2 regions of the Mycobacterium sp. NGS69 genome follow, and region 2 is predicted to be linked to the other one. Evidence: riboswitches for the same ligand, from Rfam matches in the RefSeq annotation. Region 2 holds a riboswitch; the other holds the start of a gene.
The links. Region 2 has a riboswitch for magnesium ahead of AC5Y2S_RS08930 (Rv1535 family protein). Riboswitches for the same ligand answer to the same signal wherever they lie in the genome.
Positions count from the first base shown of each region.

Region 1 (14,769 bases), on a different contig from region 2:
TCATCGCCGAGCGCAGTTTCCCCGCGGAAATGGGTCTTGAGAAGGGGATTTAGGTCTATCGTCGCAAGACGCCTAGAAATCAGGCGGCTTTTGCCCTACGCATGGTTTTCGCCGGGGCCTCGTCCCGATTCGGGCAACCATGGCGCCCGTCCGTGAGCGCCTCGGGCGATGACGGGAGGTGGGCGCACTGGCCGAGTTGACCATTAACGCATGAGAACAACGACCGTTTCTTTCCGATCCGGTCGCGGCGCGCTCGCCGCCGTTTGATTCGGCAACACCCGACATCGCTCGGCGGCCACCTGCCCGGAACCGGGTCGGACTATCAGCTTCTTTAAGGAGTAGTCCGATGTATTTCTTTGTAACACAACGGAAATCGCCGCGCAACGCAACCGTGCATGCCGCCGAAACCGTGACGGCCGGTTAAGGGAGGTGTTGGCAATGGATTTCGGAGCACTACCACCAGAAGTCAACTCCGCCCGCATGTATGCCGGGCCGGGCTCAGCGCCGATGATGGCCGCCGCGACGGCCTGGGCCGCGCTCGGTGCGGAGCTCGGTTCGACGGCGGCCTCATACGACGCGGTCATCACGGGGCTGACGAGCGAGGAGTGGATGGGGCCGGCCGCCGCGTCGATGGGCGCCGCCGCGGCGCCCTATGTCCAGTGGATGACCAGCACCGGGGCGCTCGCCCAGCAGGCGTCCGCTCAGGCGGCGGCCGCGGCGGCGGCCTACGAGGCCGCGTTCGCCATGACGGTGCCCCCGGCGGAGGTGGCGGCCAACCGCGCCCTGCTCGCGGCGCTGGTTGCGACCAACTTCCTCGGGCAGAACACCCCGGCGATCGCCGCCACCGAGGCGCTGTACGGCGAAATGTGGGCCCAAGACGCGGCGGCGATGTACGGCTATGCGGGGAGCTCGGCGGCGGCCTCGACGCTGACGCCGTTCGATCAGCCGGTCCAGACCACCAATCCGGCCGGGCCGGCCGCCCAGGCGTCGGCGGTCACGCAGGCCACGGGCACGGCGGCGGGCACCGGCAGCCAGACGGTGGACCAGCTGATGTCCGCGATACCCACTGCGCTGCAAGGGTTCTCGTCACCGCTGTCGGGGATCGCGAACCCCGCCGCGGCCATCCCGGGCCAGGGACTACTCGACGCCATCCTGAACTTCCTGGACGGGGCAGACGGCAACGCGATCGGCACGTTCTTGAACTCCTCGTTCGTCAACGGGTTCGTCTCGGCCGGATACGTGAGCCCCGCCATCATCGAACCGGCCGTCACGGCCGCGATGGCCGACATCAACGCGGTGTCGGTGGCCGCACAACCCGCGGCGACCGCGCTCCCGCCCATGGGCGCGGGCTCCGGGAACGCCATTTGGACGCCCCTGCCGGGAGCCGCCGGGATGGCGTTGGGATCGGGCGGCCTGGGAGCCGCGGACCTGAGCGGGTTTTCGGCCGGCACCAACCAGGCGGCTTTGGTGGGGCGATTGTCGGTGCCACAGGCCTGGACGGCCGTCGCCCAGGTGGAGAACCACGCGGGGGCAACGTTCGCCGGCGGTGGCTGGACCAACGCGGTCGGTCCGGGCGCTGGCGCGGTGCCGGCCGGAGCGGCACCGATTCCGGGTATGCCGGGCATGCCCGCCGCCACGGCCGCGGGAGGCTACGGCCACGGCCCGCGCTACGGCTTCCGCGTGACCGTGATGCCGCGCCCACCGGCCGCCGGGTGACGGCCGGACTGTTGCAAACGCGTTGCAGCTGGGTTGACTTATCGACTAGCCGGGTGCCACCATGGCCTCTGCAAGCACCTCGCTAGGTGAGGCGTCTGCACGGATACAGGCCACTGACCTCGAACGTCGAAAGACGCCCAGGGTCAGGACAGCTCCTCCCGGCTTAAGGGTTGAGCCCAAGTGGCTTCCGGCTCGGCTGAATCGGATACGCCGTGTGGTGCCAAAGCTCTGACGAGAGGGGTGTGGTCTCCGGGAGTCCCAGCCCGGGCCCTTCTCCCCGTGTGCGAGTCGAAGGCATCCCCGTGTGCCCAGGCCGTGAGGAGGTGAGAGCGAAATGAGTCTCGGCGATAGTCCGTATTCCAGATCGACCATTTCGATTCGATCCGGCCCCGGCCCCTTTCTGACTGTCTGAACGGCTCACCCCGCCAGACCTCGTACCGACGCGTCCGCCTAGCGGATCGCGCCGGTGGATCGCGCTGATACCAGCCACCATTGCCGGCCGGCCCGGATCACCCTCTTCACGTGAGGAGTAGTCCGATGTCGCTTGTCTTCGCACGTCCGGCGGCGCTCGCTGATGTGGCCCGCGACTTTGCCGTAGCCACAACACGTTTCAGCACGCACACCACCACAATCGCGGCGCGTTAGGGGAGGGGGCCGACGATGACCGCCGCACTCGATTTCGCGACGCTTCCACCGGAAGTGAACTCCGGCCGGATGTACACCGGGACGGGCTCGGGCCCGATGCTGGCCGCCGCGTCGGCTTGGCATGGGCTCGCGGCCGAATTGCGCTCCACCGCATCGTCTTACGGCGCGGTGTTGGCCGCGCTCACCGGTGAGGAATGGCACGGCCCGGCATCGGTGGCGATGGCCGCCGCCGCCGCGCCGTACGCGGCCTGGTTGGGTACGACGGCCGAGCGGGCCGAGCAGACCGCGGTACAGGCCGAGGCCGCCGCGGCGGCCTACGAGGCCGCGTTCGCCGAGACGGTGCCCCCGCCGGTCATCGCGGCCAACCGTGCCCAGCTGATGGCGCTGATCGCCACCAACATCCTCGGCCAGAACACGCCGGCGATCGCGGCGACCGAGGCCCAGTACGCCGAAATGTGGGCCCAAGACGCCGCCGCGATGTACGGCTACGCCGCCTCGTCCGCGGTCGCCACCCAGTTGAGCCAGTTCACCGAGCCGCAGCGGACAACCAGCCCCGGCGGGCCGAGCGCGCAGTCGGCGGCGGTGGCCCAAGCCGTCGCCACCCCGGCCGGCGCTCAGCAGAGCACGATGTCGCAGCTGATGTCCGCGCTGCCCTCCGCGCTGCAGGGGCTGGCGTCGCCCGCGTCGTCGCAGACTCCGGCGGCGGAGATCATGGGGCTCCTCACCGGGTCCGGGTCGGGATCCGCGACGCTGGACAACCTTTGGGCCGAGTGGGGACCCAACGCCAACATCTGGAACACCGCCTTCTCGTCCGGGTTCTACATGCCCAGCAACACGCTGGCGCCATTCCTGAGCCTGCTGGGCCAGGGGGCCGCCGCCGACGCGGCCGACGCGGCCGGCCAGGCGATCGACGGCGCGATCGGTGAGGCGGTCGCGGGCCCCGCCGTCGGGGGCGTCGGCAGTGGCGTCTCGGCCGGGCTCGGGCACGCGCCGATGATCGGAGCGCTATCGGTGCCGCCGAGTTGGACCGCACCCGCGCCATTGGCCGGGCCGCTGGCGTCGTCGCTCGGCGGGACGCCCATGGTGGCGCCCCCGGCCATGGCGGCCGGCATGCCCGGGATGCCGATCGGGCCCACCGGTGTGCAACCCTACGGGCGGGCCATGCCGCAGTACGGCTTCCGCCCCACCTTCGTCGCGCGCCCCCCGGCGGCCGGCTAGGACCGGTCGCCGGGCGCCGCCTCACAGGCGGCGCCCGCGCGGATTGAGCTTTCCGCAACCTCGCGATCACACCGCCGGGCAGCGCTGCGGCGCGGTGGCCACAGCGAATCGGCCAAAGCCGCTCACAGCAAACTTCCAGCAGCAAATCAGCGTTCGGGCAGCAACGAATGCGTACGCTAGGTGAAATTTAGGGGAGCACCGGATGACGACAAACTTTCGATTCGGCGACGGTGGCCGCCGACGCGGCTGTGTCCAGGCGGATGCACCTGGGCAACGGGCGCGGAGGGGCCGGCGGCAACATCGCCGCGCCGACGGTGCCGTCGGAGCGTGCCGGGCTTGAATGCATTTCATAAGAATTGCGGTGGACGCGCGAGCTAACATGGAAATTGCCGTTTCGCGAGCTCGACGAGCCCTCACACTCACCACATGACGAATATGTTAATTGCTTAACGCAGTGCAATAAGGACGGCGCGGCGTATTAATTGCACCGATTCGGATGCGTAGAGCAGGCGGACGGCGGCGTTCTGTCGACAGATCGTGTTCACATTCAGACAAATTAAGGCCCGTTCCTGACCGCTTGCTGGATATCGCCTTCGAGTAAGCTGGACAAGGCATTCGACACAGAAATGTCGTAGCTGATGAGCAGCATTCTCACAGGCACAAGGGGCCTCTGACACTCGTCGTTTACCTTACTATTACATCCCGGGAACGCGTCGCGAATACGTTTCGATCACGATGATCGCTACATTAGGTCAGCGGCGCCTAACGCCGGGCGGACCGCCGCCTCTGACACATTTTGAATGGGAGTGTGGAACCCTGTTGTCTTCATACACGTCAAATCAGCGCATGAATTCAACGGCGGATTCCATGGATTTCATTAGAGCTGCCGCGTGGGTGCGGACGGGGCGGAAAGCCGCGCCTACCATGGCGGCCACTCAGGGGAGCGGGAGGAAATAGATGTTGGATTTCGGTGCGCTACCACCGGAGATCAACTCCGGACGGATGTATGTCGGCGCGGGGTCGGGGCCGATGCTGGCAGCCGCGGCGGCCTGGGACGAGTTGGCGACGGAGTTGCAGTCGACAGCCGCCGCTTACGGCTCGACGATCCAGACTCTGGCGGCCGGACCGTGGACCGGGCCGTCGTCCATCGCGATGGCGGCGGCGGCCTCCCCATACGTGGCGTGGATGAGCGCGACGGGCGCCCAGGCCGAAGAGGCGGCCAGCCAGGCCAAGATCGCCGCGGGCGCCTACGAGACGGCGTTCGCGGCCACGGTGCCCCCGCCGGTGATCGCCGCCAACCGGGCCCTGCTTATGACGCTGATCGCCACCAACTTCCTGGGACAGAACACCCCGGCGATCGCGGCCACCGAGGCCCAATACGCCGAGATGTGGGCCCAGGATGCCGCCGCGATGTATGCCTACGCGGCCTCGTCGGCGACCGCGTCGACGCTGACGCCGTTCACCGAGCCGCCGCAGACCACCAACGCTGCGGGCGCGCCGGCGCAGGCGGCCGCGGTCTCCCAAACCAGCGGCGCGAGCGGCCTAAACATCGGCACGCAGCTGTCGCAACTGATCAACTCCCTCCCGACCGCGCTGCAAAGCCTCGGCAGCGGCTTGCTGAATTCGCCGACGACGGGTTCGACCAACCTGTTGTCGGGGCTCGCCCTGCCGCAGCTGGTCAACCTGCCGTCGACGTCGTCCTTGCCGGCGGGCCTGGGGAGCGACCTGACGAGCTGGAACACCATCTGGTCGACCCTCACGGGGCCGTACTCCCTACAGGGATGGACGGCCATACCCGGCGGACCGTTCCTGTCGTTCGGCCAGGCCTACGCCTGGGGTCAGAACGGGCAGGGGGCAGCGGCCTACCTGGCCGGCCCGAAGGCCATCAGCGGCGCGTTGGCGCCGCTGACGCAGGGCGCCAGCGCCGTCAAGCCGATGTTGAGTTCGGCCGTCGGCGCGCAGGGCGCCATGGGCAAGGCGGCCCTGGTCAGCGGCTTGTCGGTGCCGCAGGGCTGGACGGAGGCCGCGCCCGCCATCAAAACGCTCGCCCAGGTGCTGCCCGCCAATGCGGCGGCCGCGCCGGTCGCCTCGCTCGCCGGGGAGGAAGGCGTGTTCAGCCAGATGGCCCTGTCCAGCCTGGCCGGACGCGCGGTTGGGGCCGCGGCCTTCCAGTCCGCCGGCACCGGCGGCGCCACCGCGGCCTCGCTGGGCGGTGCCGTCGCGGCTGATCCCGCGGCGGCCACCATCATCGTCATCCCCGCGCTGGAGGACTGACGCCATGACCGACACCAGGCAAGGGGAGTAGCCGATGTTCTACGCAGCATTTCCGCCCGAGTTCAACTCGGGAAGGATGTACGCCGGCCCCGGATCGGGCTCGCTGCGCCAGGCCGCCGCCGCGTGGGAGGGGCTGGCCAGCGAACTGCAGTCCACCGTGTCCTCCTATACGTCGGTGATCGACAGCCTGACCAGCGGCTCCTGGGTGGGCCCCTCATCGTTCAGCATGGCCGCCGCAGTCACGCCCTATCTGGCCTGGATGCAGGGCACCGCCGCGCAGGCCGCCGAGGCCGCCGCCCAGGCCACCGCGGCGGCCGGCGCGTACGAGACGGCGTTCGCCGCGCACGTGCCGCCGACTGAGATCGCGGCCAACCGCAGCCAACTGGCCCAGCTGGTGGCGACCAACGTCTTCGGGCAGAACACCCCGGCGATCGCGGCGACCGAGATCCAGTACGCCGAGATGTGGGCCCAGGACGCCGTGGCCATGGACACTTATGCGGGCTCCTCGGCGGCCGCCTCCAACGTCACGCCGTTCACCGAGGCGCCGACGATCACCAACGCCGGCGGGCTGGCCGGCCAGGCGGCGGCGCTGACCCAGGCCGCCGGGACCTCGGCCGGCAACGCTTCGTCGATCGTCTCGTCCCTGTCCTCGTCGCTGACGACGGCGGGGGGCCCACTGTCCTGGCTGCTGCAGACCGGCGCGAACCTGAGCACCTCCTACACCGCGACCGTCACCGCCCTGCTGAACGGCCTGTTCGGGCCTAGCGGGGCCACGACGATCATGGCCATGTACAACGCGGTGAAAGTCCCGCTGGGCCTCACCACGCAGTTCAACGACATCGGGTTGCTCATCAACTTCCCCGTGTCGCAGTGGCTCAAGTTCGCCCCACCCGTCGCCTACGGGGCGCTCCCCAAAGACGCGCTGGGCGCCGGACTGGGGGCGTTGGGCTTCGGCCGCGGCACCCTGTACAACGCCGTCTCGGCGGGCATGGGCAATGCCGGCACGCTGGTCGGCAACCTGTCGGTCCCGCCGAGCTGGGCCACGTCCACCCCGGCCATCCGGACGGTGGCCGCCGCACTGTCGGCCGCCGGGCCGGACGCCGTGCCGGCGGCCGCGCTCGGCGAGGGCGGGCTGCTGAGTGCCATGTCGGTGGCCGGGATGCTGGGCAGCGCCTTCGGCGCCGGGGCTCCCAGCGCGCTGAGCGGCGCCGGCGTGCGCGGACGCATCAAACCCATCAAGGACCTCAAGGACGCCCACTCGCCGGAAAACCTGAAGCGGCTGGTGGCGCAAATATCCGAGCAGCCCGAAAGCGTGCAGCACCACAACGTCGACCAGGAAGGCCTCGACGCCCTGCTCGAGCAGCTGGCCAAGAAGCCCGGCATCCACGCGGTGCACCTCCGAAAGGGCGACAAGCCACAAGTCGTCCCCTCAGACGCGCAAATGGGTTAGGCCGCAACCGAATCGGGAGAGCAACCAATGAACAAACTACTGCTGACACTCGCGGGCACCGCGACCATGATGTTCGGCCTCGCCGTACCCGCGCACGCCGATCCGCCCCCGCCGCCGCAGGGTGACGACGCGGGCTTCCTGGCAGCGTTGCACCAGGTCGGCATCAACTACTCCAGCCCGGATGCGGCCGTCGCGTCGGGCAAAGCGGTGTGCACTTGCCTGAACAACGGCGAGTCGGGCCTGGAGCTGGTGCACGACGTGAAGACCCACAACCCGGGCATGGACATGGAGAACGCGTCCAACTTCGCGATGATCTCCGCGAAATTCTATTGCCCGCACCAACTTTCCAAAGCCTAGCGCCGGATGGCCCGCCGGTTGCGGCGGCGTGACGACCAGGCGACCCGAGCGGGGGCGGTCCACCTGCCGTTTACCTGAGCGTGCTTAGCTGCCGCCGTCCGTTGGGGGAAGGAGGTGCGGTGCCATGACGACGTTGAGCGTCGCCGAATTCGCCCTCCGACTCGGCGTCGGGGTGGGCTGCGGCGCCTTGATCGGGCTGGAGCGGCAGTGGCGGGCCCGGATGGCCGGGTTGCGCACCAACGCGCTGGTGGCCGGCGGCGCGACGCTGTTCGTGCTTTACTCCGTCGTCACCGAGGACAGCAGCCCCACCCGCGTCGCGTCCTACGTGGTGTCCGGGATCGGGTTTCTCGGCGGGGGCGTGATCCTGCGCGACGGGTTCAACGTCCGCGGCCTCAACACCGCCGCGACCCTGTGGTGCTCGGCCGCGGTGGGCGTGCTGGCCGCCTCGGGGCACCTGGTGTTCACCGCGATCGCCACCGGCACCGTGGTCGCCATCCACCTGTTCGGGCGCCCGCTGGGACGGCTGATCGACCGCGAGGACGTCGCCGAGGAAGACGAGGGCCTGCAGCCCTACCTGGTGCAGGTGGTTTGTCGCCCGAAGTCCGAAAAGTACGCCCGCGCCCACATCGTCCAGCACGCCGGCGGCAACGACATCACGCTGCGCGGCATCCACACCGGGCACGCCGCCGACGACGAACTCACCCTGACCGCGCACCTGCTGATGGACGGCCCCACACCGGCCAAGCTCGAGCGGTTGGTGGCGGAGCTCTCGCTGCAGCCGGGCGTCCGCGCGGTGCAGTGGTACGCGGGGGAAAAGGCGCAGGCGGACTGACCCGACCGGGTGGTCAGGGGCGGGCCTGCAGTTCCGGCGCGGCGGCGGCCAGCAACTCGGGCCGGCTGCCGCTCAGCGGGGGGTAGATGCGCCTTGCGTTGATCGTCTGCTTAGTGGCCTTGGCCTCGGGCCCGGTCGAAACCACCAGCCGATCCCACCCCTCGGTGTAGACGGCCCCCGCCGGACCGAGATCGAGAACCGTTACGTACCAAGGGATTCGAAGTGCCAGCATCGGCTCGTCGAACAGGTCGCTGATGACGTTGTAGCCGGCGTAGCGGCCCATCGGGCGCCCGTGTTGACACGACATCACCGACAGGTGCTCGTCGTCCATCCGCGCGGCGGCCACGTCGCCCGCGGCGAAAACCCCGGGCACGCCGGGCACCCGCAGGTAGTCGTCGACCTGCACCCGGCCCAGGCGGTCGAGTGGCACACCGAGCTGCTCGGTCAGCGAACTGGCCCGCATGCCCGCGCACCACACCACGGTGGCCGCCTCGAGCTGCTCCCCCGAGGACAGCGTCACGCGCCGCTCGGTCACCTCGGCGACGCCTGTGCCCGTTCTGATTTCGACTCCGTTGCCGGACAGGGCCCGTTCGATCACCGGACGCGCCGAGGACCCCATGTCGGATCCCACCAGGGGGTTGCGGTCGACCAGGATCACGCGCGGGGTGGCGCCTCGCTGAGAGAACAAGGCGCGCAGCCGAATCGGCAGCTCGCTGGCCGCCTCGATGCCGGTCAGTCCCGCACCGACCACGACGACGGTGGCCGCCGCCGGCGTCGGCGAGTCGTCGGCGAGTTCGCGTAGGTGGCGCTGCAACGCAACGGCGCCGTCGTAGGTGTCGACGTCGAAACCGAACTCCCGCAGCCCCGGGATGGCGGGCTTGACGACGTGGCTGCCCGACGCCACCACCAGCCGGTCGTAGCCGTGCGTCGCGCCGCCCAACGTGGTGACCGTGCGAGCGCCCGTGTCGATGCCGGTCACCTCGGCGGTGACGTGCGCAACGCCGACGGGGCCGAGCAGGCCGGCGAGCGGGATTCGACAGGGCGTCAGGTCGGCTTCGTAGTTGCGCACCCGGATGTCGTGGAAGGGTTGGGCGCTCACCACGGTGATGTCGACGCTGCCCGCCGGGATGGCGAGCTCGTCGCACCGCCGGGCCGCGCCGAGGGCCGCCCATAACCCGGCGAACCCCGAGCCGATTACCAGCACTGCGGCCAAGTGCTCAACACCTCATTGGTACGGGCCGTTACCAGAGTCGGCCGATGGTCGTAATCTATCGGTGTGAATGCTGTCATCGGGTTCTGGTTCGCGCTGCCCCCGCAGGTGCGCGACCCGGTGCTGTTCGCCATCCCGTTCTTCCTGTTGCTGTTGACCATCGAATGGACCGCGGCCCGCAAGCTGCAGCGCAGCGAGGCCGAGGAGCGGCCCGGAGCCGGCGCGTACCTGACCCGCGACTCGTGGACGAGCATCTCGATGGGCCTGGTCTCGATCGCCACCAGCGCCGGCTGGAAGGCGTTGGCCCTGCTTGGCTACACCGCGATCTATGCCTACCTGGCGCCGTGGCACCTCTCGCCGGCCAAGTGGTACACCTGGGTCGTCGCGCTCGTCGGCGTCGACCTGCTGTACTACGGCTACCACCGCATCGCGCACCGGGTCCGGCTGATCTGGGCGACGCACCAGGCCCACCACTCCAGCCAGTACTACAACCTGGCCACGGCGGTGCGCCAGAAGTGGAACAACAGCGGCGAGGTGTTGATGTGGGCTCCGTTGCCGCTGTTGGGACTCCCGCCCTGGATGGTGTACTTCAGCTGGTCGCTGAACCTGATTTACCAGTTCTGGATCCACACCGAGCGCATCGACAAGCTGCCGCGGCCGTTCGAATTCGTCTTCAACACCCCGTCGCACCACCGGGTGCACCACGGGATGGACCAGGTCTATCTGGACAAGAACTACGGCGGCATCCTCATCATTTGGGACCGGCTCTTCGGCAGCTTCCAGCCCGAACTGTTCCGCCCCCATTACGGCCTGACCAAGCAGGTCGACACGTTCAACATCTGGAAGCTGCAGACCCGCGAATACGTCGCCATCGCCCGCGACTGGCGATCGGCAAACCGCCTGCGGGATCGGCTGGGCTACGTATTCGGGCCGCCGGGCTGGGTACCGCGCGGGGCGGAGCGGACCGACGGCGCTGTGCCACTGGTCACGCCGGGGTAACGCCAACGCCGTCAAGTGCGAAAAGATCAACGAGGGGTGAGATCAAGCCGTAACGTCACCCTTCGGGTCGGCATTTCACGGAGGGATCGGAGCTCATCATGCGCCGCCTGGCACTGCACGCATTCGCCGCCTCGGCATCCGTCCTGGCAGTCGCATCGTGGCTGCCGCCCCTGCAGGCCAAAGCGGACCCCCCGGTGGTCTTTCCCGGCATGGAGATCCACCAGGACAATCGCCTGTGCACCCTCGCCTACGTCGACCCGGGCCTGAAGATCGCGTTCACCGCCGGGCACTGCCGCGGCAGCGGGGTCGTCTACGACCGCGAACACAACGTCATCGGCCGTCAGGCCACGTTCCGCGACAACACGCCCAGCGGCACCACCGTGGCCACCGACCAGTCGATCAACGATTACGAGGCGATCGTGCTGGACAGCGGCGTGACGGCCAACAACGTGCTACCGGGCGGGCGCCCGCTGGAATCCAACCCGGCCCTGGCGCTTGCGCCGGGCCAGGCGGTGTGCCATTTCGGCGTCGTCACCGGCGAGACCTGCGGCACCGTGGAAAGCGTCAACAACGGCTGGTTCACCATGTCGCACGGTGTCCAGAGCCAGCGGGGCGATTCCGGGGGACCGGTGTACCTGGCGCCCAACGGCGGCCCGGGGGAGATCGTCGGGATCTTCAACAGCGTCTGGGGCGATCTGCCCGCGGCCGTGTCGTGGCGGGCCACCTCGGACCAGGTCCGCCAGGATCTCGGGGCGACGCCCAACCCCCGCTGATCCCGCCTACCCGGCCGGCTTGAGCACGAACACCGGAATCGAGGGTGCGCCGGCGAGCAGCTGCTCATCCGTGGAATCCGGCGTCAACCCGCCGACGTAGTCCTTGACCTGCCAGTACCAGCGGGCCAAATAGCGCCTCAGCACCTCGGGCTTGGCCGCGTCGCCCACCTCGGTGACGTGGGCGCGTCGCCGCCGCCAGCGCGGACCAACCTCGACGACGCCCGCCGCCCTCACGTTGCGGGCCCACTGCGTGTTGCCGCGCGGGGAGACCAGGTAGTCCACGCCGTCGATCGTGAGCAGGTTGATCACCACCGCACGCGCTTTCCCGCTCTTGCGGCCACGGACGCGCAGCGCCCGGGTCCCGGCGATGCTGATGCCCAGCTCGGCGAGCCAGCGGATCACCGCGTTGCCGGCGCGGGCAACGCGACCTGGTTCTTCGTAGCGCGTGGCCATGGTAGGTCCTCCCTGGAGATGCGAGAGCGGTGCTCTCTGTGTCGGACACGCTGCCACAGCCGCCGCCAAAAAGCAAGAGCGGTGTTCTCGGTTGTGTCAGACTGGCCGCGTGGGCAAACGCCAGGAGTCGCGGGAGCAGATCGAGGCGCGAATCATCGAACTTGGCCGGCGCCAGCTGGCGGAAGCCGGCGCCGCCGGGTTGTCGGTGCGCGCGATAGCCCGCGACCTGGGCATGGTGTCCTCGGCCGTGTACCGGTACGTGTCCAGCCGCGACGAGCTGCTGACCCTGCTGCTGGTGGACGCCTATTCCGACCTGGCCGACAGCGTGGACCGGGCCCGCGAGACCGCGGGTGAGGCGTGGAGCGACGACGTCATCGCCATCGCGCGGGCGGCCCGGGCGTGGGCCGTGGCCGACCCCGCCCGCTGGGCCCTGCTGTACGGCAGCCCCGTCCCCGGCTATCACGCGCCCGCCGAGCGCACGGTTCCCGCCGGCACCCGCGTGGTGGGCGCGTTCTTCGACGCCGTGGCCGCCGGCATTGCGACCGGCGATATCCGCCTGACGAACGACCTGGCGCCGCAACCGATGTCGTCCGACTTCGAACGCATTCGCCACGAGTTCGGGTTTCCGGGCGACGACCTGGTGACCGCCAAGTGCTTCCTGCTGTGGGCGGGCGTGCTGGGCGCCATCAACCTCGAGGTGTTCGGGCAATACGGCGCCGACACCCTGACCGATCCGGCGGCGGTGTTCGACACCCAGCTGCGGCTGCTGGTGGACGTGCTGACCCAGCACTGACCCGCCACTCACCCAGCACTGACCCATCGAATTAGAACGTGTTCACCGGCCTTTTTGCACGGTCGACCCTGCCGCTCGCGGCAAAGCCTTGCCGGCCCTTTCTGGTGGCCGGCCGGCTGGGCTATCCTGCGAGACGATGACCCTTCCCACTCAATCGCCGACGCAGATCGCCTGGGTCACCCCGGACCTGGATGCCACAGAAACCGCCCTCACCGGCCTGTTAGGCGTTCGGAAGTGGGTGCGGATACCCGAGGTGCACTTTGCGCCGGACAGCTGCAGCTACCTCGGCAGGCCCGCCGATTTCGTCGCCAGCATCTCGCTGAGCTACCTCGGAGACATGCAGTTGGAGCTGATCTCACCGGTCCACGGGAAGAACATCTATAGTGACTTTTTGCGCGAATCCGGGCCCGGTCTGCACCACATTTGCACGGAGGCGCCGAGCCCGGAGGCATTCGACGCAGCGTTGGCGGAGGCCGCCGCGCAGGGCGCGCCGGTCGTGCAGCAGGGCGTGATGCCCGGCGGCATCCAGTTCGCCTACGTGTCGGCGCGGCAGGCCGGGGTGCCGTATCTGGAGATCGCCTACGTCACACCGGAGATGAGGGCGTTCTACGACTACATCAAGCAGGAGCAGCAATGAGCCGCGCCGGCGACGATGCAGAACGTAGTGATGTGGGGGTACCTCCCGCTTGCGGGGGAGAGGAGTGGCGCCAATGAGCACCGAGATCCCGGCAACTGTCAACGCGGACACGGTGTCCTCCTGGTCGGACGAGGTCGACGTGGTGGTGATCGGCTTTGGCATCGGCGGCGGGTGCGCGGCGGTCAGTGCCGCGGCCGCGGGCGCGCGGGTGCTGGTGCTCGAGCGCGCGGCCGCGGCGGGTGGCACCACTTCCCTTGCGGGGGGCCACTTTTACCTCGGCGGCGGGACCGCCGTGCAGGAGGCGACCGGCCATCCCGACTCGGCCGAGGAGATGTACAAGTATCTCGTCGCGGTGTCACGGCAGCCGGACCACGACAAGATTCGCGCCTACTGCGAGGGCAGCGTCGAGCATTTCAATTGGTTGGAAGACTTGGGTTTTCAGTTCGAGCGCAGCTACTTTCCGGGCAAGGCAGTGATCCAGCCCAACACAGAGGGGTTGATGTTCACCGGCAACGAGAAGGTGTGGCCCTTCCTGGAGCAGGCGGTCCCGGCGCCGCGCGGCCACAAGGTGCCCGTGCCGGGCGACACCGGCGGCGCCAGCATGGTGATCGACCTGCTCCTCAAGCGGGCCGCGAGCCTCGGCGTGCAGGTGCGCTACGAGACCGGTGCCAGCCAGCTGATCGTGGACGACGCCGGGGCCGTGACCGGCGTGACGTGGAAGCAATTCTCCGAAACCGGTGCGATCAGGGCAAACTCGGTGATCATCGCTGCCGGGGGCTTCGTGATGAACCCGGACATGGTAGCCAAATACACCCCGAAGCTGGGCGAGAAGCCTTTCGTGCTCGGCAACACCTACGACGACGGCCTGGGCATCCGGATGGGCGTCTCCGCGGGAGGCGCCACCCAGCACATGGATCAGATCTTCATCACGGCGCCGCCCTACCCGCCGTCGATCCTGCTCACCGGGATCATCGTGAACAAGCTCGGACAGCGGTTCGTCGCCGAGGACTCATACCACTCCCGCACGGCCGGATTCATCATGGATCAGCCGGACAGCGCGGCGTTCCTGATCGTCGACGAGGCCCACCTGGAGCATCCCAAGATGCCGCTGGTGCCGCTGATCGACGGCTGGGAGACCGTGCCCGAGATGGAAGCCGCGCTGGGCATTCCGCAGGGCAACCTGGTCGCGACGCTGGACCGCTACAACACCCACGCCGCCCGCGGCGAGGATCCCGATTTCCACAAGCAGCCGGAATTCCTTGCGGCGCAAGACAAAGGGCCGTGGGGCGCGTTCGACATGTCGCTGGGCAAGGCGATGTACGCCGGATTCACCGTCGGCGGGCTGGCCGTGTCCGTGGACGGGCAGGTGCTGCGCGACGACGACAGCGTGGTGCCCGGCCTGTACGCGGTGG
Region 1 covers NZ_JCALCD010000007.1:55,179-69,947, forward strand. The annotation lists gene AC5Y2S_RS20720 (PPE family protein, SVP subgroup) at 439-1,716, shown strand; M-box (ykoK) riboswitch at 1,788-1,963, shown strand; gene AC5Y2S_RS20725 (PPE family protein) at 2,377-3,579, shown strand; gene AC5Y2S_RS20730 (PPE family protein) at 4,537-5,853, shown strand; gene AC5Y2S_RS20735 (PPE family protein) at 5,888-7,303, shown strand; gene AC5Y2S_RS20740 (DUF732 domain-containing protein) at 7,331-7,660, shown strand; gene AC5Y2S_RS20745 (MgtC/SapB family protein) at 7,785-8,492, shown strand; gene AC5Y2S_RS20750 (NAD(P)/FAD-dependent oxidoreductase) at 8,506-9,705, opposite strand; gene AC5Y2S_RS20755 (sterol desaturase family protein) at 9,769-10,701, shown strand; gene AC5Y2S_RS20760 (Rv1815 family serine proteinase) at 10,800-11,474, shown strand; gene AC5Y2S_RS20765 (nitroreductase/quinone reductase family protein) at 11,481-11,927, opposite strand; gene AC5Y2S_RS20770 (TetR/AcrR family transcriptional regulator) at 12,037-12,720, shown strand; gene AC5Y2S_RS20775 (VOC family protein) at 12,857-13,357, shown strand; gene AC5Y2S_RS20780 (FAD-binding protein) at 13,431-14,769, shown strand, end outside.
Region 1: linked by a shared signal. The riboswitch ahead of AC5Y2S_RS20725 (PPE family protein) and the one ahead of AC5Y2S_RS08930 (Rv1535 family protein) in region 2 are both predicted to bind magnesium.

Region 2 (14,769 bases):
GGCGCGGGCCGTTTCCTCGAACGAGTTCGGGTCGACGGGAACGGTGAACGGCACCACGCCGGTGAACCAGCCCACCGTCATGAAGTCCGCCGGGCTCTTCCGCTTGTCGGTGGGGGTAAGCCCGTAATACGTTTCCGCGCCGCTCAATTCGTAGTGAGCCAGGGCGGCGCAGGCGAACAGGCCACCGCTGAACCGGGCGCCCGCCTGCCGGCAGAGGGCTTCGAACTGGGCCGTCTGATCCGGGCCCAGCAGCCGCTCCACGTGGGTGTCACCGCCGCAGGGAATCGACTGGTCGCCCAGCGGCAGCGGGAAGTCGGGCAGGGTCCCGCCGTTGGCTTCGGCGAACTCGATCCACTTGCGCACCTCGGGAGACTCCAACGTCATCCCCGACACGATCTGGTGCTCGCGCACGCAGAAGTCGTCGTAGCTCGCCGCCGGCGGCAGCGTGACGGGCGCCTTGCCCTCGATGAGCGCGGTGTAATTCATCACGATCTCGACATACAGCCCCGCGAGCAACATCGGATCGCAGTGCAGGTGGTCCACGACCGCGTACAGCGAGAAGCGGTCGTCGTGCTGGACGATGCCCAACCTGAAGCAGTCCCACTGCAGCGGGTCGGGCGTGGCCAGTACGTGGTCGCGCCATTCGCGCTCCGTCATCACGCCGTACTCCTTCGCGACGAACTGAATGTCGCGCGGGTTCTTCAGGGTGTGGCGGATGATGTTCTTGTCTTCGGTGTACTCGAACCAGCTGTGGTACGTCGCGTGACGCCGAAGGTGCGCGTTGATCACGTAGCTCATGGCGCGGATGTCGCAGCGGCCGGGCACATCCCAGGAACCCATGATCGCTCGCGAGTAGTCGAGACCGCGCTCGCCGAACTCGACGAACCCACGAATGTGACCCGCCTGCATCGAGCTGGGCGGCACCGGGCTCACCGGGGCCTGCCTAGCCTTCGCGATGCAGCCGGGCGTGGGCTGCCACGTGACGACTGATCCCGCGCCGGGGTACCAGTCGTACGCGTTGCCAACTCGCAGGCTGTCGTGCTCAGAGCCTCCACCTATGAACACGTTTCCCTCCTTAATACCGGCCTAAGCAAAACAGTCGACGTTGACGTAGTACGTATCTCACGCGGGTGCGGCAGCGGTCTCCTCCTTCGGCGACAGCTTCGCGAACAGGTGATCCGCCAGACCCCGCACGGTGGTGATGTCGGCTGAGGTGATGCGGACGCCGGTCTGGGCCTCGATGTGGGTGCGCAGCTCGAGGTTGCCCAGCGAGTCGAGGCCGTACTCGGCAAGCGGGTGGTCCACGTCGATGTTGCGGCGCAGGATCAGCCCGATCTGCTCGGAGAGCAGGCGCCGCAACCGGGTGGGCCACTCGTCGAGCGGCAGGTCGGACAGCTCGGCGCGCAGTTTGCTTGAGCCCGAACGCTTTTCGCCGGCCGACTTGAACATCTCGAGGAACTTGCTGCGTTCCGCGAAGGACGCGATCCACGGTGTCCCGATGAGCGGGCTGTAGCCCGTGTACGCCCGGTCGTGGCGCAGCAGCGCCTCGAACGCATAGGCGCCCTCATCGGGAGCGATCGCGGCGCCGCTGCCTTCGGCGAAGTCCGCGCCGCGGCCGATCTCGCCCCAGGCACCCCAGGCGATCGCCGTGGCCGGCAGGCCCTGCGCGCGCCGCCAGTGGGTGAAGGCGTCCAGCCAGCTATTGGCCGCGGCGTAGGCGCCCTGGCCCGGCGAGCCCAGCAGCGCCGCTGCCGACGAGAACGAGCAGAACCAGTCCAGGTCCGCGGATGCGGTGGCCTCGTGCAGGTTCCACGCGCCGTACACCTTCGGCGCCCAGTCGCGGTCGATCAGTTCGTCGGTGATGTTGGTCAGGGTGGCGTCCTCGACCACCGCGGCCGCGTGCAGCACGCCCCGCAACGGCAGGCCGGTGGCGGTCGCCGTGGCCACCAATCGCGCTGCGACGTCTGCCTGGGCGATGTCGCCGCACTCCACGATCACGTCAGAACCTATCGCTCGGACGAGCTCGATCGTTTCAAGCGCCTTCTGCGAGGGCTCGGACCGCGAGGTGAGCACGATCCGGCCGGCGCCGGCCGCGGCCATCTTCTCGGCCAGGAACAGCCCGAGGCCACCGAGGCCCCCGGTGATGATGTAGGAGCCGTCGCGCCGGAAGACCGGCGCCTGCTCCGGCGGCAGCACCACGCTGCTGCGACCGACCCGCGGGATGTCGAGGATGAGCTTGCCGGTGTGTTCGGCCGCGCTCATCACGCGGATCGCCGTGGCCGCCTCGGAGAGCGGGTAGTGCGTGCTCTCGGGCATCGGCAACGCGCCCTCGGCGGTCAACCGGTAGACGGTGCTCAGGACCTGACTGACCTGGCTGGGGTGGCTCACGGACATCAGCCCGAGGTCGACGCCCCAGAACGCCAGGTTGCGACGGAACGGGAAGAGACCCAGCTTGGTGTCCCCGTAGATGTCGCGCTTGCCGATCTCGACGAACCGCCCACCGAGCGCGAGCAGTTTGATCCCGGCCAGCTGCGCGGCGCCGGTCACCGAGTTGAGCACGATGTCCACGCCGTAGCCGTCGGTGTCGCGCCGGATCGCGTCGGCGAACTCGACGGAGCGCGAGTCGTAGACATGCTCGATTCCCATGTCCCGCAACAACTGCCGGCGTTGCTCGCTCCCGGCCGTGGCGAAGATCTCGGCGCCCGCCGCGCGGGCGATGGCGATGGCCGCCTGCCCGACGCCGCCGGTGCCGGAGTGGATCAGCACCTTGTCGCCGGCCTGGATGCGGGCCAGTTCGTTCAGGCCGTACCAGGCGGTGGCGTGCGCGGTGGTCACCGCGGCCGCCTGCGCGTCGCTCAGCCCCTCGGGCAGCGTGGTGGCCAGGCGCGCGTCGCAGGTGACGTACGTGGCCCAGCAGCCGTTGGGGGACATGCCGCCGACGTGGTCACCGACCTTGTGGTTGGTGACGTCGGGTCCGACGGCCGTGACCACGCCCGCGAAATCCGTGCCCAGCTGGGGCAGGATGTTGTCGAGGCTCTGGTAGCGGCCGAAGGCGTTCAGCACATCGGCGAAGTTGATGCTCGACGCGGTGACCGCCACCTCGATCTGACCGGGTCCCGGCGGAACCCGGTCGAACGCGGCGAACTCCATCGTCTGCAGGTCACCCGGCGTGCGGATCTGCATGCGCATCCCGGCGGTCTGGTGATCGACGACGGTGGACAGCCGCTCCTCGGGACGCAGCGGGGTGGGGCACAGGCGCGCGCTGTACCACTCGTCGTTGCGCCAGGCCGTCTCGTCCTCTCCGGGGCCCGTCATCAGCAGCTGGCGCACCACCTGCTCGGCGCCGGTCTGCTCATCGACGTCGATGTGGGTGGTGTGCAGGTGCGGGTGCTCGGCACCGATCACCCGCAGCAGGCCGCGCAGGCCGCCCTGGTCGAGGTTGGGAACGTCCTCCGACAACACCTTTTGGGCGTTGCGGGTGACGACGAACAAGCGGGGCGACTCGCCCTGGAGTTCCGGCAGCTCGCGGGCGATGCGCACCAGGTGGTGCACCAGATCGCCGCCACGCACGGCGCTTTCGTCGTCCGGGTTGCCGTTCTTCGGCTCGGTGACCACGACCACGCCGGCGAACTCACCCTTTTCGAGCTCGTCGCGCAGGAGCCCGGCGATCGCCTGGTGGTCGGCCTGCTGCGGCCAGGACAGGGTCTTGGCTTCCGCGTCGTGCAGCTTCATCGCGTCGGTGAGCGCCGTCGCCACCAGGTCGGCGGCGTCGGAGGTGCTGATCAGCAGCCACGCGCCGATCTCGGCGGCGGCCTCGGGCAACTGGCGTTGCTGCCATTCCACGGTCAGCAGGCGCTCGGCCATCACCTTGGCCCGCTCGCCGCTGGGCGAGACGCCGGTGCCCATCTGCAGCCCGCGGACGGTCAGCAGCACGGTTCCGTGCTTGTCCAGCACGTCGAGGTCGGCCTCGACGGCTCCGCCGCTCGCCGCGGTCACCCGCGAGTAGCAGTAGCGCGCGGTGCTGACGGGGCCGTGGACCCGAAGCCGGCGAACACCGAGCGGCAACAGCAGGCCGCCCAGGCTGGCGTTCGCGACGCTGGGGTGCGCGGCGACCGACTGGAAGCAGGCGTCCAGCAGCGCCGGGTGCACCCCGTAGTTCGTCTGCTGCGTCCGGATCACGCTGGGCAGCCCGATCTCGGCGAGCACGGTGGTGCCGGTTCCCTCGGCGGTGTGCGCGCCGGCCAGGCCGGTGAAGGCGGGGCCGTACTGGATACCACACAGGTCCATGGCGTCGCGGAGGTCGCTGCCCTCCAGCCGGCTCGGGTGGGTCTCCAGCAGCTCGTCGATGTCCTGGGCGGCCGGCACGTCTTCGTCGTCGACGTCGTGCAACACGGCCGACGCGCGACGTGCCTGCACGCCGTCCTCGTTGGTTTCCACCGCGAAGACGAGCGTGCCGGGCGTCTCCGCGGTGGCGGTGAGGCTGATCTGGGTTTCCTCGTCGAGCATCAGCATCTGCTCGAAGCGGACGTCGTGAACCTCGGATGCGTCACCGAAGACGGTGCGGGCCGCGGCCAGCGCCATCTCGCAGTAGGCCGCACCCGGCAGCGTGGCCGTGCCGTGCACCTGGTGGTCGGCCAGCCAGGGCAGCGTCGCCGTGCCGATTTCGGCCTGCCACACGTGGCGCTCCGGCTCCTCGGGCAGGCGCACGTGCTGGCCCATCAGCGGGTGCACCGCGACGCTGGAGGCCAGCGCGCGCGAGCTGTGACCCTCGCGGCTCAGCAGCAGCGACCGGTGGGTCCACGCGGGCAGCGGCGCGTCCACCAGGTGCCCGCCCGGGTACAGCACGGAGAAGTCGACCGTGGCGCCGGTGGCGTACAGGTCACCCAGCAAGCCAAGCAGGCCGTGGGGAAGCGGCTGTTCGCGCCGCATCGCCGCGAGTGCGGCCACGGTCATGTCGAGGCTGCGGGCGGTCTGGTCGACCGCGTGGGTCAGTAGCGGATGGGGCGACAGCTCGCCGAAGACGCGGTAGCCGTCTTCCAGTGCCGCCTGCACCGCGGCCGAAAACCGCACCGTGTGGCGCAGGTTGTCGACCCAGTAGTTCGCGTCGCAGTACGGCTCCTCGCGCGGGTCGAACGAGGTGGCCGAGTAGTACGGGACCTCCGGGGTCAGCGGCTCGATCTCGGCCAGCACGTCGTAGAGCTCGTCGAGGATCGGGTCGACCTGCGGCGAATGCGACGCCACGTCGACGGCCACCTCACGGGCCATCACCTCGCGCTGCTCCCAGACCGACACCAGCTCGCGGACCGAATCGGTCGCGCCGCCGATGACGGTGGACTGCGGCGACGCGACGACCGCCACCACGGCGTCGTTGACGCCGCGAGCCATCAGCTCCGAAAGCACTTGCTGGGCAGGAAGTTCCACGGACGCCATCGCCCCCGAGCCGGCGATCTTGGTCATCAGCCGCGAGCGGCGGCAGATGACCCGCACCCCGTCCTCGAGCGACAGCGCTCCGGCGACGACGGCCGCCGCGGACTCGCCCATCGAGTGGCCGATCACCGCGCCGGGGCGGACGCCGTAGGCCTTCATCGTGGCCGCCAGCGCGACCTGCATCGCGAAGATCGTCGGCTGCACCCGGTCGATGCCGGTGACCTTCTCGGGGGCGGTCAGCGCCTCGGTCACGGAGAACCCGGACTCGTGGGCGATCAGCGGCTCGACCTCGGCGATGGCCGCCGCGAACGCGGGCTCGTTCACCAGCAGATCGGTGCCCATGGTGGCCCACTGCGACCCCTGGCCGGAGAACACCCAGACCGGGCCGCGCTCCTCCTGGCCGACGACCTCCTGGAACAGGGCGTCACCGTTGGCGACGTCACGCAGGGCCGTCAGCAGCTCCGGGGTGTCGCTGGCCAGCACGGTGGTGCGCACCGAACGGTGCCCGCGCTTGCGAGCGAGCGTGTAGGCCAGGTCCGGCGCCGCCACCTCGGTGACGTGGGCCTCGAGCCAGTCCGCCAGCCGGGCGGCGGTTTCGCGCAGACTGTCGTCCGAGGTGGCCGACAGCGGGAACAGCAGGGTGCCGTCGCGGCCCGGGCGGGTCGCCGCACCGTTGCGCGAAATGGGCTCGGGAGCCTCCTCGACGATTGCGTGCACATTGGTGCCGGAGATCCCGTACGCCGACACCGCCGCGCGCCGCGGCTGGTCGCCGCTCAGCGGCCACGGCGTAATCTCTTGCGGCACAAACAATCCGGTGTCGATCCGGGCCATCTCGTCGGGCAGGCTCTCGAAGTGCAGGTTCTTCGGGACCACACCGTGCTGGACGGCGAGAACCGCCTTCATCATCCCCAGCGCACCCGCTGCCGCCTGGGTGTGCCCGAAGTTCGTCTTCGCGGCGCCGAGCACGCAGGGGTTGCCGATGCCGTATACCTCGGCGAGGCTGCCGTATTCGATCGGGTCGCCGACGGGGGTCCCCGTGCCGTGCGCCTCGACCATGCCGACGGTGCCGGCGTCCACACCCGCCGCCGCGAGCGCCGCACGGTAAACCGCCGACTGCGCCTCGCCGGACGGCATCGCGATGTTCATGGTGTGGCCGTCCTGGTTGGCGGCCGTGGCGCGGATCACACCGAGGATCCGGTCGCCGTCGCGCTGCGCGTCGGTCAGTCGCTTGAGCAGCAGCACCACGCAGCCCTCGCCGGAGACGAAGCCGTCGGCCTTGACGTCGAACGCGTAGCAGTGCCCGCTGCCCGACAGCATGCCCCCCGCCGACGCGGAGGCGGACCGGCGCGGTTCCAGCATCACGTTCACGCCACCGGCGAACGCGAGGTTGCTCTCTCCGTCGTTGAGGCTGCGGCAGGCCTGGTGGATCGCGAAGAGGCCGGAAGAGCACGCGGTGTCGATCGTGACCGCGGGGCCGTGCAGGCCGAGCGCGTAGGCGATCCGCCCGGACGCCATGCAGGAGATGGTCCCGGGGTTTCCGTACGGGCCGTCAAAGGCGTCGGTGGCGGCGTGGACGAATTGGTAGTCGCCATAGTTCAATCCGACGAAAACACCCGTTTCCGCGGCCATGGTGTCCTTGGTGAGGCCGGCGTGTTCCATGGCCTCCCACGCGGTTTCCATCAGCAGGCGGTGCTGGGGGTCCATCGCGGTGGCTTCTTTTTCGGTGATGCCGAAGAACTCGGGGTCGAAGTCGCCGACGTTGTCCAGGAAGGAGCCCCACTTGCAAACCGACCGGCCCGGCACGCCCGGCTCGGGGTCGTAGTAGTAGTCGACGTCCCAGCGTTCGGCGGGAATTTCCTTGACAAGGTCGTCGCCGCGGAGCAACGCTTCCCAAAAGAGGTCAGGTGAGTTGATGCCCCCGGGCAGCCGGCAAGCCATCCCGATGACTGCGACCGGAGTCACGCCTGCCTTATCCACTGTCCTTCACCTCTCCTTGCCTATCCACAAGTTCCTATCACTGCTGCTCGCTCTTATCAGAGCTTCGAGAAATCTCGTCGAATTTTTTTGCGCGAGCTGGCAACTCCGCCGCAACGCAAAAAAACCCACCGACCCCCGCATCGAAGCCCACCCGTAACAACATGGCGCGATCAGCAGCGTAGCGGCTTCGCTTCTCACGCGTGGAAAAATCGTGCGAACGTACAAAAATTTAACAAAGCCCTGGCCAAGGCCGGTCGACACCCGGCTTGGCCAACCGGCCAGACGCATACTTTTGGGACGGTATTCGCCCCATTGCCTCGTACCGGCATCGCTACCAGAGACGCTGTCCGACAAGGTCTCCGGCGTTTACCTGCCCGAACCGGCGCCGACCACGGGCGTTGTCGGCGCCGAGCGTCCGGGACAGCGTGAACCCACCCGACCCGCGGGGGCCGAGGCCCTAGACCAAATTGGACGCACCGATGCGCTGCATCGAAGATGCGTAATCACGCCATGGTAGGGGCCATTGCGAAACTCCGCAGGAAAATCGCTGAAATCTTTAAGATTGCAAGTTAAGTCCTGCCGAAATTGTGTCGAGATTCATACTTTGCCGTGATTGCCGTGCCCGGTTCGAGGCCGAACCGTGGTGTCGGGGGAGCGGCGCGGGCGCCGTCTGTGGGACCGATCACGGGCCGATCACGGCGGGCCGCGGCTTTGAATTCATTCGCTGGCGACGGCCGTGCGGCGCGACCGGGACGAGCCGGCCCGACGCCGTCGCCGTCGCGGTATCCCTCCGGGCGCCAACGGTATTCGCGCACGGGCCCCCGGCACCGCTCGTGCCGGAACCGTCGTTTTCATCGGGCCGTCCGGCGTTGCGGCGTTGGGGCTCCGGGCTTTTCGTCCGTCATTCTCCCGGTCCAACGGCTGTGGCCGCTGGCTACCATTGCCGGTGAACGCGAGGTGTCCACCAGTGGACGGAGTGCTCACACCATGACCCCACCTATCGGGCAAGCCCGGGTCCCCAGACTGCCGCTTGACGTGGCCAAGGCCGCCGCCGACGAGGCCGCGGTGCCCGACTACATGGCGGAGCTCAGCATCTTCCAGGTGCTGCTGAACCATCCGCCGCTGGCGCGCGGCATCAACGACCTGCTCGCCACCATGCTCTGGCACGGCAGCCTGGACCCGCGGTTGCGTGAGCTGGCGATCATGCGGATCGGCTGGCTCACCGCGTGCGACTACGAGTGGACACAGCACTGGCGGGTCGCGTCGGGGCTGGGCGTGAGCGCCGGCGACCTGATCGGCGTGCGCGATTGGCGGGCATATGAGGGCTTCGGGCCCGCCGAGCGCGCGGTGCTGGCGGCCACCGACGACGTGGTGCGCAACGGCGCGGTAAGCGCCGAGAGCTGGGCCGCGTGCGAGCGTGAATTGCAAAGCGACACAGTGGTTCTCATAGAGCTCGTCACCGCCATCGGCGCGTGGCGAATGGTCTCGTCGATCCTGCGCAGCCTCCAGGTCCCGTTGGAAGAGGGCGTGTCCAGCTGGCCGCCGGACGGCCGGTCCCCCTAACCGATTGACTTATCAGTCAGTAACTCTTAGCGTCGGGCAATGCGAACCAGGGCCGCCGAGATGCTCGGCGTTGAATTTCCGATCTGCGCCTTCAGCCACTGCCGCGACGTCGTCGCCGCGGTGACCAATGCGGGCGGTCTCGGCATCCTCGGCGCCGTCGCGCACAGTCCGGAGCGCCTGCACAACGAGCTGACGTGGATCGAGGAGCAGACCGGCGGCAAGCCATACGGCGTCGACCTGCTGTTGCCGCCCAAGTACGTCGGCGCCGAGCAGGGCGGCATCGACGCCAAACAGGCGCGCGAGCTGCTGCCCGAGGAGCACCGCGCGTTCGTCGAGGACATCCTGTCCCGCTACGGCGTCGCGGCCCCCACCGAGGCGCCCAGGGCGTCGTCCGGGGGCCTCAACATCTCGCCCAAGGGCTACGAGCCGTTGCTCGACGTGGCCTTCGAGCACGACATCCGGCTGATTGCCAGCGCCCTCGGGTCGCCGCCCGCCGACCTCGTCCAGCGCGCCCACGACCGCGACGTCGTGGTGGCCGCGCTCGCGGGCACCACGCAGCACGCGCGGCGGCATGCGGCCGCGGGCGTCGACCTGATCGTCGCGCAGGGCACCGAGGCGGGCGGCCACACCGGCGAGGTGGCGACCATGGTGCTGGTGCCCGAGGTGGTGGATGCCGTGGCACCGGTGCCCGTTCTGGCGGCCGGCGGGATCGCGCGCGGCCGCCAGGTCGCCGCCGCCCTGGCGCTGGGCGCCGAGGGGGTGTGGTGCGGCTCGGTGTGGTTGACCACCGAGGAGGCCGAGACGGTTCCCGTGGTCAAGGAGAAGTTCCTGGCGGCCAGCTCCTCGGACACGGTGCGCTCCCGATCGATGACCGGCAAACCGGCGCGGATGCTGCGCACCGCCTGGACCGACGAGTGGGCGCGGCCCGACACCCCCGATCCGCTCGGCATGCCGCTGCAGACCGCCTTGGTCACCGGCTCGCAGGTGCGCATCAACCAGGCCGCCACCAATCCGGAGTCCAAGGCGCGCGAGCTGGCGACGTACTTCGTCGGCCAGGTGGTTGGTTCGCTCGACCGGGTCCGCCCGGCCCGCTCGGTGGTGCTCGACATGGTCGAGGAGTTCATCGACACCATCGGCCGGCTCGACGGCCTGGTCGATACGTGACCAGCGCGGCCCGCCGGCGCCGCGCGGTCAGCGACGAGGACAAGTCACAGCGGCGCGAGCAGATCATGTCGGCCGCCAAGGAAGTGTTCGCGCGCAAGGGTTTTCACGCAACGACGATCGCCGACATCGCCAAGCGGGCCGGCCTGGCCTACGGCTCGGTCTATTGGTACTTCGACTCCAAGGACGAGTTGTTCCACGCGTTGATGGCGGCCGAGGAGAGCGCGCTGCGCACCCACGTCGTTGCGGCGCTGGGGGTTCCGGTCCGCAGCGTCGGGCAGGAGGAGTCGCTTCGGGTCGCGGTGCGGGCGACGCTGGAGTTCTTCGAGTCCGACAAGGCGACGGTCAAGCTGCTGCTGCGCGACCCGTGCGCGCTGGGCGAGCGATTCGAAAAACATCTCGGCGGGATCTACGAGCGGTTCATCGACGACATCGAAAGCTTCATCGTGGCCGCCCAGGAGCGCGGTGAGGTGGTGAGCGCCCCGCCGCGCATGGTGGCGTACACGCTGGCGGCGCTGGTCGGCCAGCTGGCGCAACGGCGGCTGAGCACCGACGACGACGTCACCGCAGCTCAGGTGGCTGATTTCGTGGTGGCGCTGGTGCTGGACGGGCTGCGCCCGCGGGGGGCGGGGTCCGGCGCGCCCGCAGCTTGTTAACGCCTGTGTGTTCACGTAATGACCGCATAAAGATTCGGCGACACCGACCGGATCACATTGACCGTGTCGTGGCGATCGTGCATGATCGGTCGCGTATGCACCTCGTTAGGTGAGGCGTCTACACGAATACAGGCCACTGACCCCGAACGTCCAAAGACGCCCCGGGTCAGGACAGCTCCTCCCGGCTTAAGGGTTGAGCCCAGGTGGCTTCCGAGGAATCGGACACGTCGTGTAGTGCCAAAGCTCTGACGAGAGGGGTGCGGATCTCCGGCGTTCGCCGGTTTCTGTACTCCTTTTGGTGCGCGTGGATCGCGCGGGCAAACCGAACGCGCGTCGTGACCGTCGAGGAGGTGAGGGACGCATGAGTTCCAGCGATAGTCCGGGTCGAAGTCCGGGCTGTGTTCCGTCCCGATCCGACCTGAGGCGCGACGTTTTCGGCTGAGTCGCCGCGACGCTAATTGGCTTACCGGCCAAGCGTTCTCGGATCGGAACCCCAACGGGATGGGACACGTCAGTCCAATCAACGCTCGTTTGGTTCCCGTCAGGAGACGATCATGACCGCAGTTCTGCACGACGAAGTGGTAACCGTCGCGCCCAAGCTGACCGTGGTGCGCGACACGACCCCGCCCCCCGCGCCCGCCACCGCGCCCAAGAAGGGCACGACCATCGTCATCAGCGACCCGCTGGTGGATGGTGCCGCCCACTTCCTGGCCATCGGCGTGCGTCACGTGTACGCGGCGCTGTGGCGTGTGGGTGTGCTGGAAGTCCGGGCCTAGTGGTGCTCTATTCGCTCCAAAGGGCTACCCGGCCGCAGGTCTGTCCTGAGGCCAGGTAGCCCCTTGGGGTGCGGGGTTTGAGTAGAATCGAGCAAATGGCATCGATCCGGCGATCACCGGGGAGCCTTCGGAAGAACGGCCGACAGGCTCAGTAGAACCGAACGGGTAGGCCCGTCATAGCCCTCGTCGAGCGGTCGCGCGAGAGCGCGGCAAGCGGGGTGGTACCGCGGCGCTCGCGCACCTTGCGCGTCGTCGTCCCCGGCCTGAGTATCGAGGCCACAGGAGACGACACACATCGTGACCGAGAACGCGGACGTCAAGGCGTACCCGAAGCCGGCCGGCGGGGCGCCCGATTTCCCGGCGCTCGAAGTCGACGTTCTCGACTACTGGGCCCGCGACGACACCTTCCGGGCCAGCATCGCCCGCCGCGACGGCGCCCCGGAGTACGTCTTCTACGACGGGCCGCCGTTCGCCAATGGGCTGCCCCACTACGGTCACCTGCTCACCGGCTACGTCAAAGACATCGTGCCGCGGTATCGCACCATGCGCGGCTACAAGGTGGAGCGCCGGTTCGGCTGGGACACCCATGGGCTACCCGCCGAACTCGAGGTCGAACGCCAGCTCGGCATCAACGACAAGTCCCAGATCGACGACATGGGGATCGCCGCGTTCAACGACGCCTGCCGAGAATCGGTGCTGCGCTACACCGACGAGTGGCGGGCGTACGTGACGCGCCAGGCCCGCTGGGTCGACTTCGACAACGACTACAAGACGCTGGATCCCAGCTACATGGAGTCGGTGATCTGGGCGTTCAAACAGCTGTGGGACAAGGGCCTGGCGTACGAGGGGTATCGGGTGCTGCCGTACTGCTGGCGCGACGAAACCCCGTTGTCCAATCACGAATTGCGGATGGACGACGACGTCTACCAGAGCCGCCAGGATCCGGCTCTGACGGTGGGCTTCAAGGTCACGGGCGGCGAGCTCGACGGGGCCTACCTGCTGGTGTGGACGACGACGCCGTGGACCCTGCCGTCGAACCTGGCGGTGGCCGTCAACCCGGACGTGACGTACGTGCAGGTGCGGGTGGGGGAGCGCCGTTTCGTGCTGGCCGAGGCGCGGCTGGCCGGCTACGCGCGCGAACTGGGAGAAGAGCCCGAGGTGCTGGGCACGTATCGGGGCGCGGACCTGCTGGGTCTGCGGTATGTTCCACCGTTCCCCTACTTCATGGACACCGACAAGGCGTTCCAGGTGCTTCGTGGTGACTTTGTGACCACCGAGGACGGCACCGGGATCGTGCACATGGCGCCCGCCTACGGCGAGGACGACATGGCGGTCTGCGACGCGGCCGGCATAGCCCCGGCCACTCCGGTGGATTCCAAGGGCCGGTTTGACTCCACGGTCCCGGATTACCGGGGGCAGCGCGTCTTTGACGCCAATCCGAACATCATCCGCGACCTGAAGAACGGCAGCGGTCCGGTGGCGGCCAACGGCGCGGTGTTGGTCCGCCACGAGACCTACGAACATCCCTACCCGCACTGCTGGCGCTGCCGCAACCCGCTGATCTATCGCGCGGTGTCATCGTGGTTCGTCGCGGTCACCGACTTCCGGGACCGCATGGTGGAGCTCAACCAGCAGATCACCTGGTACCCCGAACACGTCAAGGACGGCCAGTTCGGCAAGTGGCTGCAGGGCGCGCGCGACTGGTCGATCTCCCGAAATCGGTACTGGGGCAGCCCGATTCCGGTGTGGAAGTCCGACGACCCGGCCTATCCCCGCATCGACGTCTACGGCAGCCTCGACGAGCTGGAACGCGACTTCGGGGTGCGGCCCACCAACCTGCACCGGCCCTATATCGACGAGCTGACCCGGCCCAACCCCGACGACCCCACGGGTCGCAGCAAGATGCGGCGCATCCCCGACGTGCTCGACGTGTGGTTCGACTCGGGCTCGATGCCCTACGCGCAGGTGCACTACCCATTCGAAAACCGCGACTGGTTTGACGGCCACTATCCTGGCGACTTCATCGTCGAATACATCGGGCAGACGCGCGGCTGGTTTTACACCCTGCACGTGCTGGCCACCGCGCTGTTCGACCGTCCCGCGTTCAAAACCTGTGTGGCGCACGGGATTGTGCTGGGTTCCGACGGCCAGAAGATGAGCAAGTCGCTGCGCAACTACCCCGACGTTTCCGAGGTGTTCGACCGTGACGGCTCGGATGCGATGCGGTGGTTCCTGATGGCCTCGCCGATCTTGCGCGGGGGCAACCTGATCGTCACCGAGCAGGGCATCCGCGAAGGCGTGCGCCAGGTGCTGCTGCCGTTGTGGAACGCCTACAGCTTCCTGGCCCTCTACGCGCCGAAAGTCGGTAATTGGCGGACGGATTCGGCCAAAGTGCTGGACCGCTACATCCTGGCCAAGCTGGCGGAGCTGCGCGACGACCTCACCGAGTCGATGGACGTCTGCGACATCTCGGGCGCCTGCGAGCAGCTGCGCCAGTTCACCGAGGCGCTGACGAATTGGTATGTGCGGCGGTCGCGTTCGCGGTTCTGGGAGGAAGACGCCGACGCCATCGACACGTTGCACACGGTCCTGGAGGTGAGCGCTCGCCTGGCCGCGCCGCTGCTCCCGTCTGTCACCGAGATCATCTGGCGAGGCCTGACCTTCGGGCGTTCGGTGCACCTGACCGATTGGCCGGACGCGGACGCGGTGCCCGCGGATCCCGGCCTGGTCGCCGCGATGGATCAGGTCCGCGAAGTCTGCTCGGCGGCGTCGTCGCTGCGCAAGGCCAAGAGGCTGCGGGTGCGCCTGCCGTTGCCGAAACTGACCGTGGCCGTGGAGAACCCGCAGCGGCTCGAGCCGTTTGTGGACCTGATCGCCGACGAGCTCAACGTCAAGCGCGTCGAACTGACCGACGCGATCGACACGTACGGGCGGTTCGAGCTGACGGTCAACGCGCGGGTCGCCGGGCCCCGGCTGGGCAAGGACGTGCAGGCCGCCATCAAGGCGGTCAAGGCCGGCGAGGGCGTCGTCAACCCCGATGGCACCCTGACCGCGGGTCCGGCGGTGCTGCAGCCCGACGAGTACAGCGCCCGGCTGGTGGCCGCCGACCCGGATTACACGGCGGCGCTGCCCGACGGCTCCGGTCTGGTCGTGCTCGACGGCACTGTGACCCCGGAGCTGGAGGCCGAGGGCTGGGCGAAGGACCGGAT
Region 2 covers NZ_JCALCD010000002.1:749,883-764,651, forward strand. The annotation lists gene AC5Y2S_RS08905 (condensation domain-containing protein) at 1-1,065, opposite strand, end outside; gene pks2 (sulfolipid-1 biosynthesis phthioceranic/hydroxyphthioceranic acid synthase) at 1,123-7,404, opposite strand; gene AC5Y2S_RS08915 (carboxymuconolactone decarboxylase family protein) at 8,404-8,967, shown strand; gene AC5Y2S_RS08920 (NAD(P)H-dependent flavin oxidoreductase) at 9,007-10,131, shown strand; gene AC5Y2S_RS08925 (TetR/AcrR family transcriptional regulator) at 10,128-10,784, shown strand; M-box (ykoK) riboswitch at 10,879-11,048, shown strand; gene AC5Y2S_RS08930 (Rv1535 family protein) at 11,339-11,560, shown strand; gene ileS (isoleucine--tRNA ligase) at 11,858-14,769, shown strand, end outside.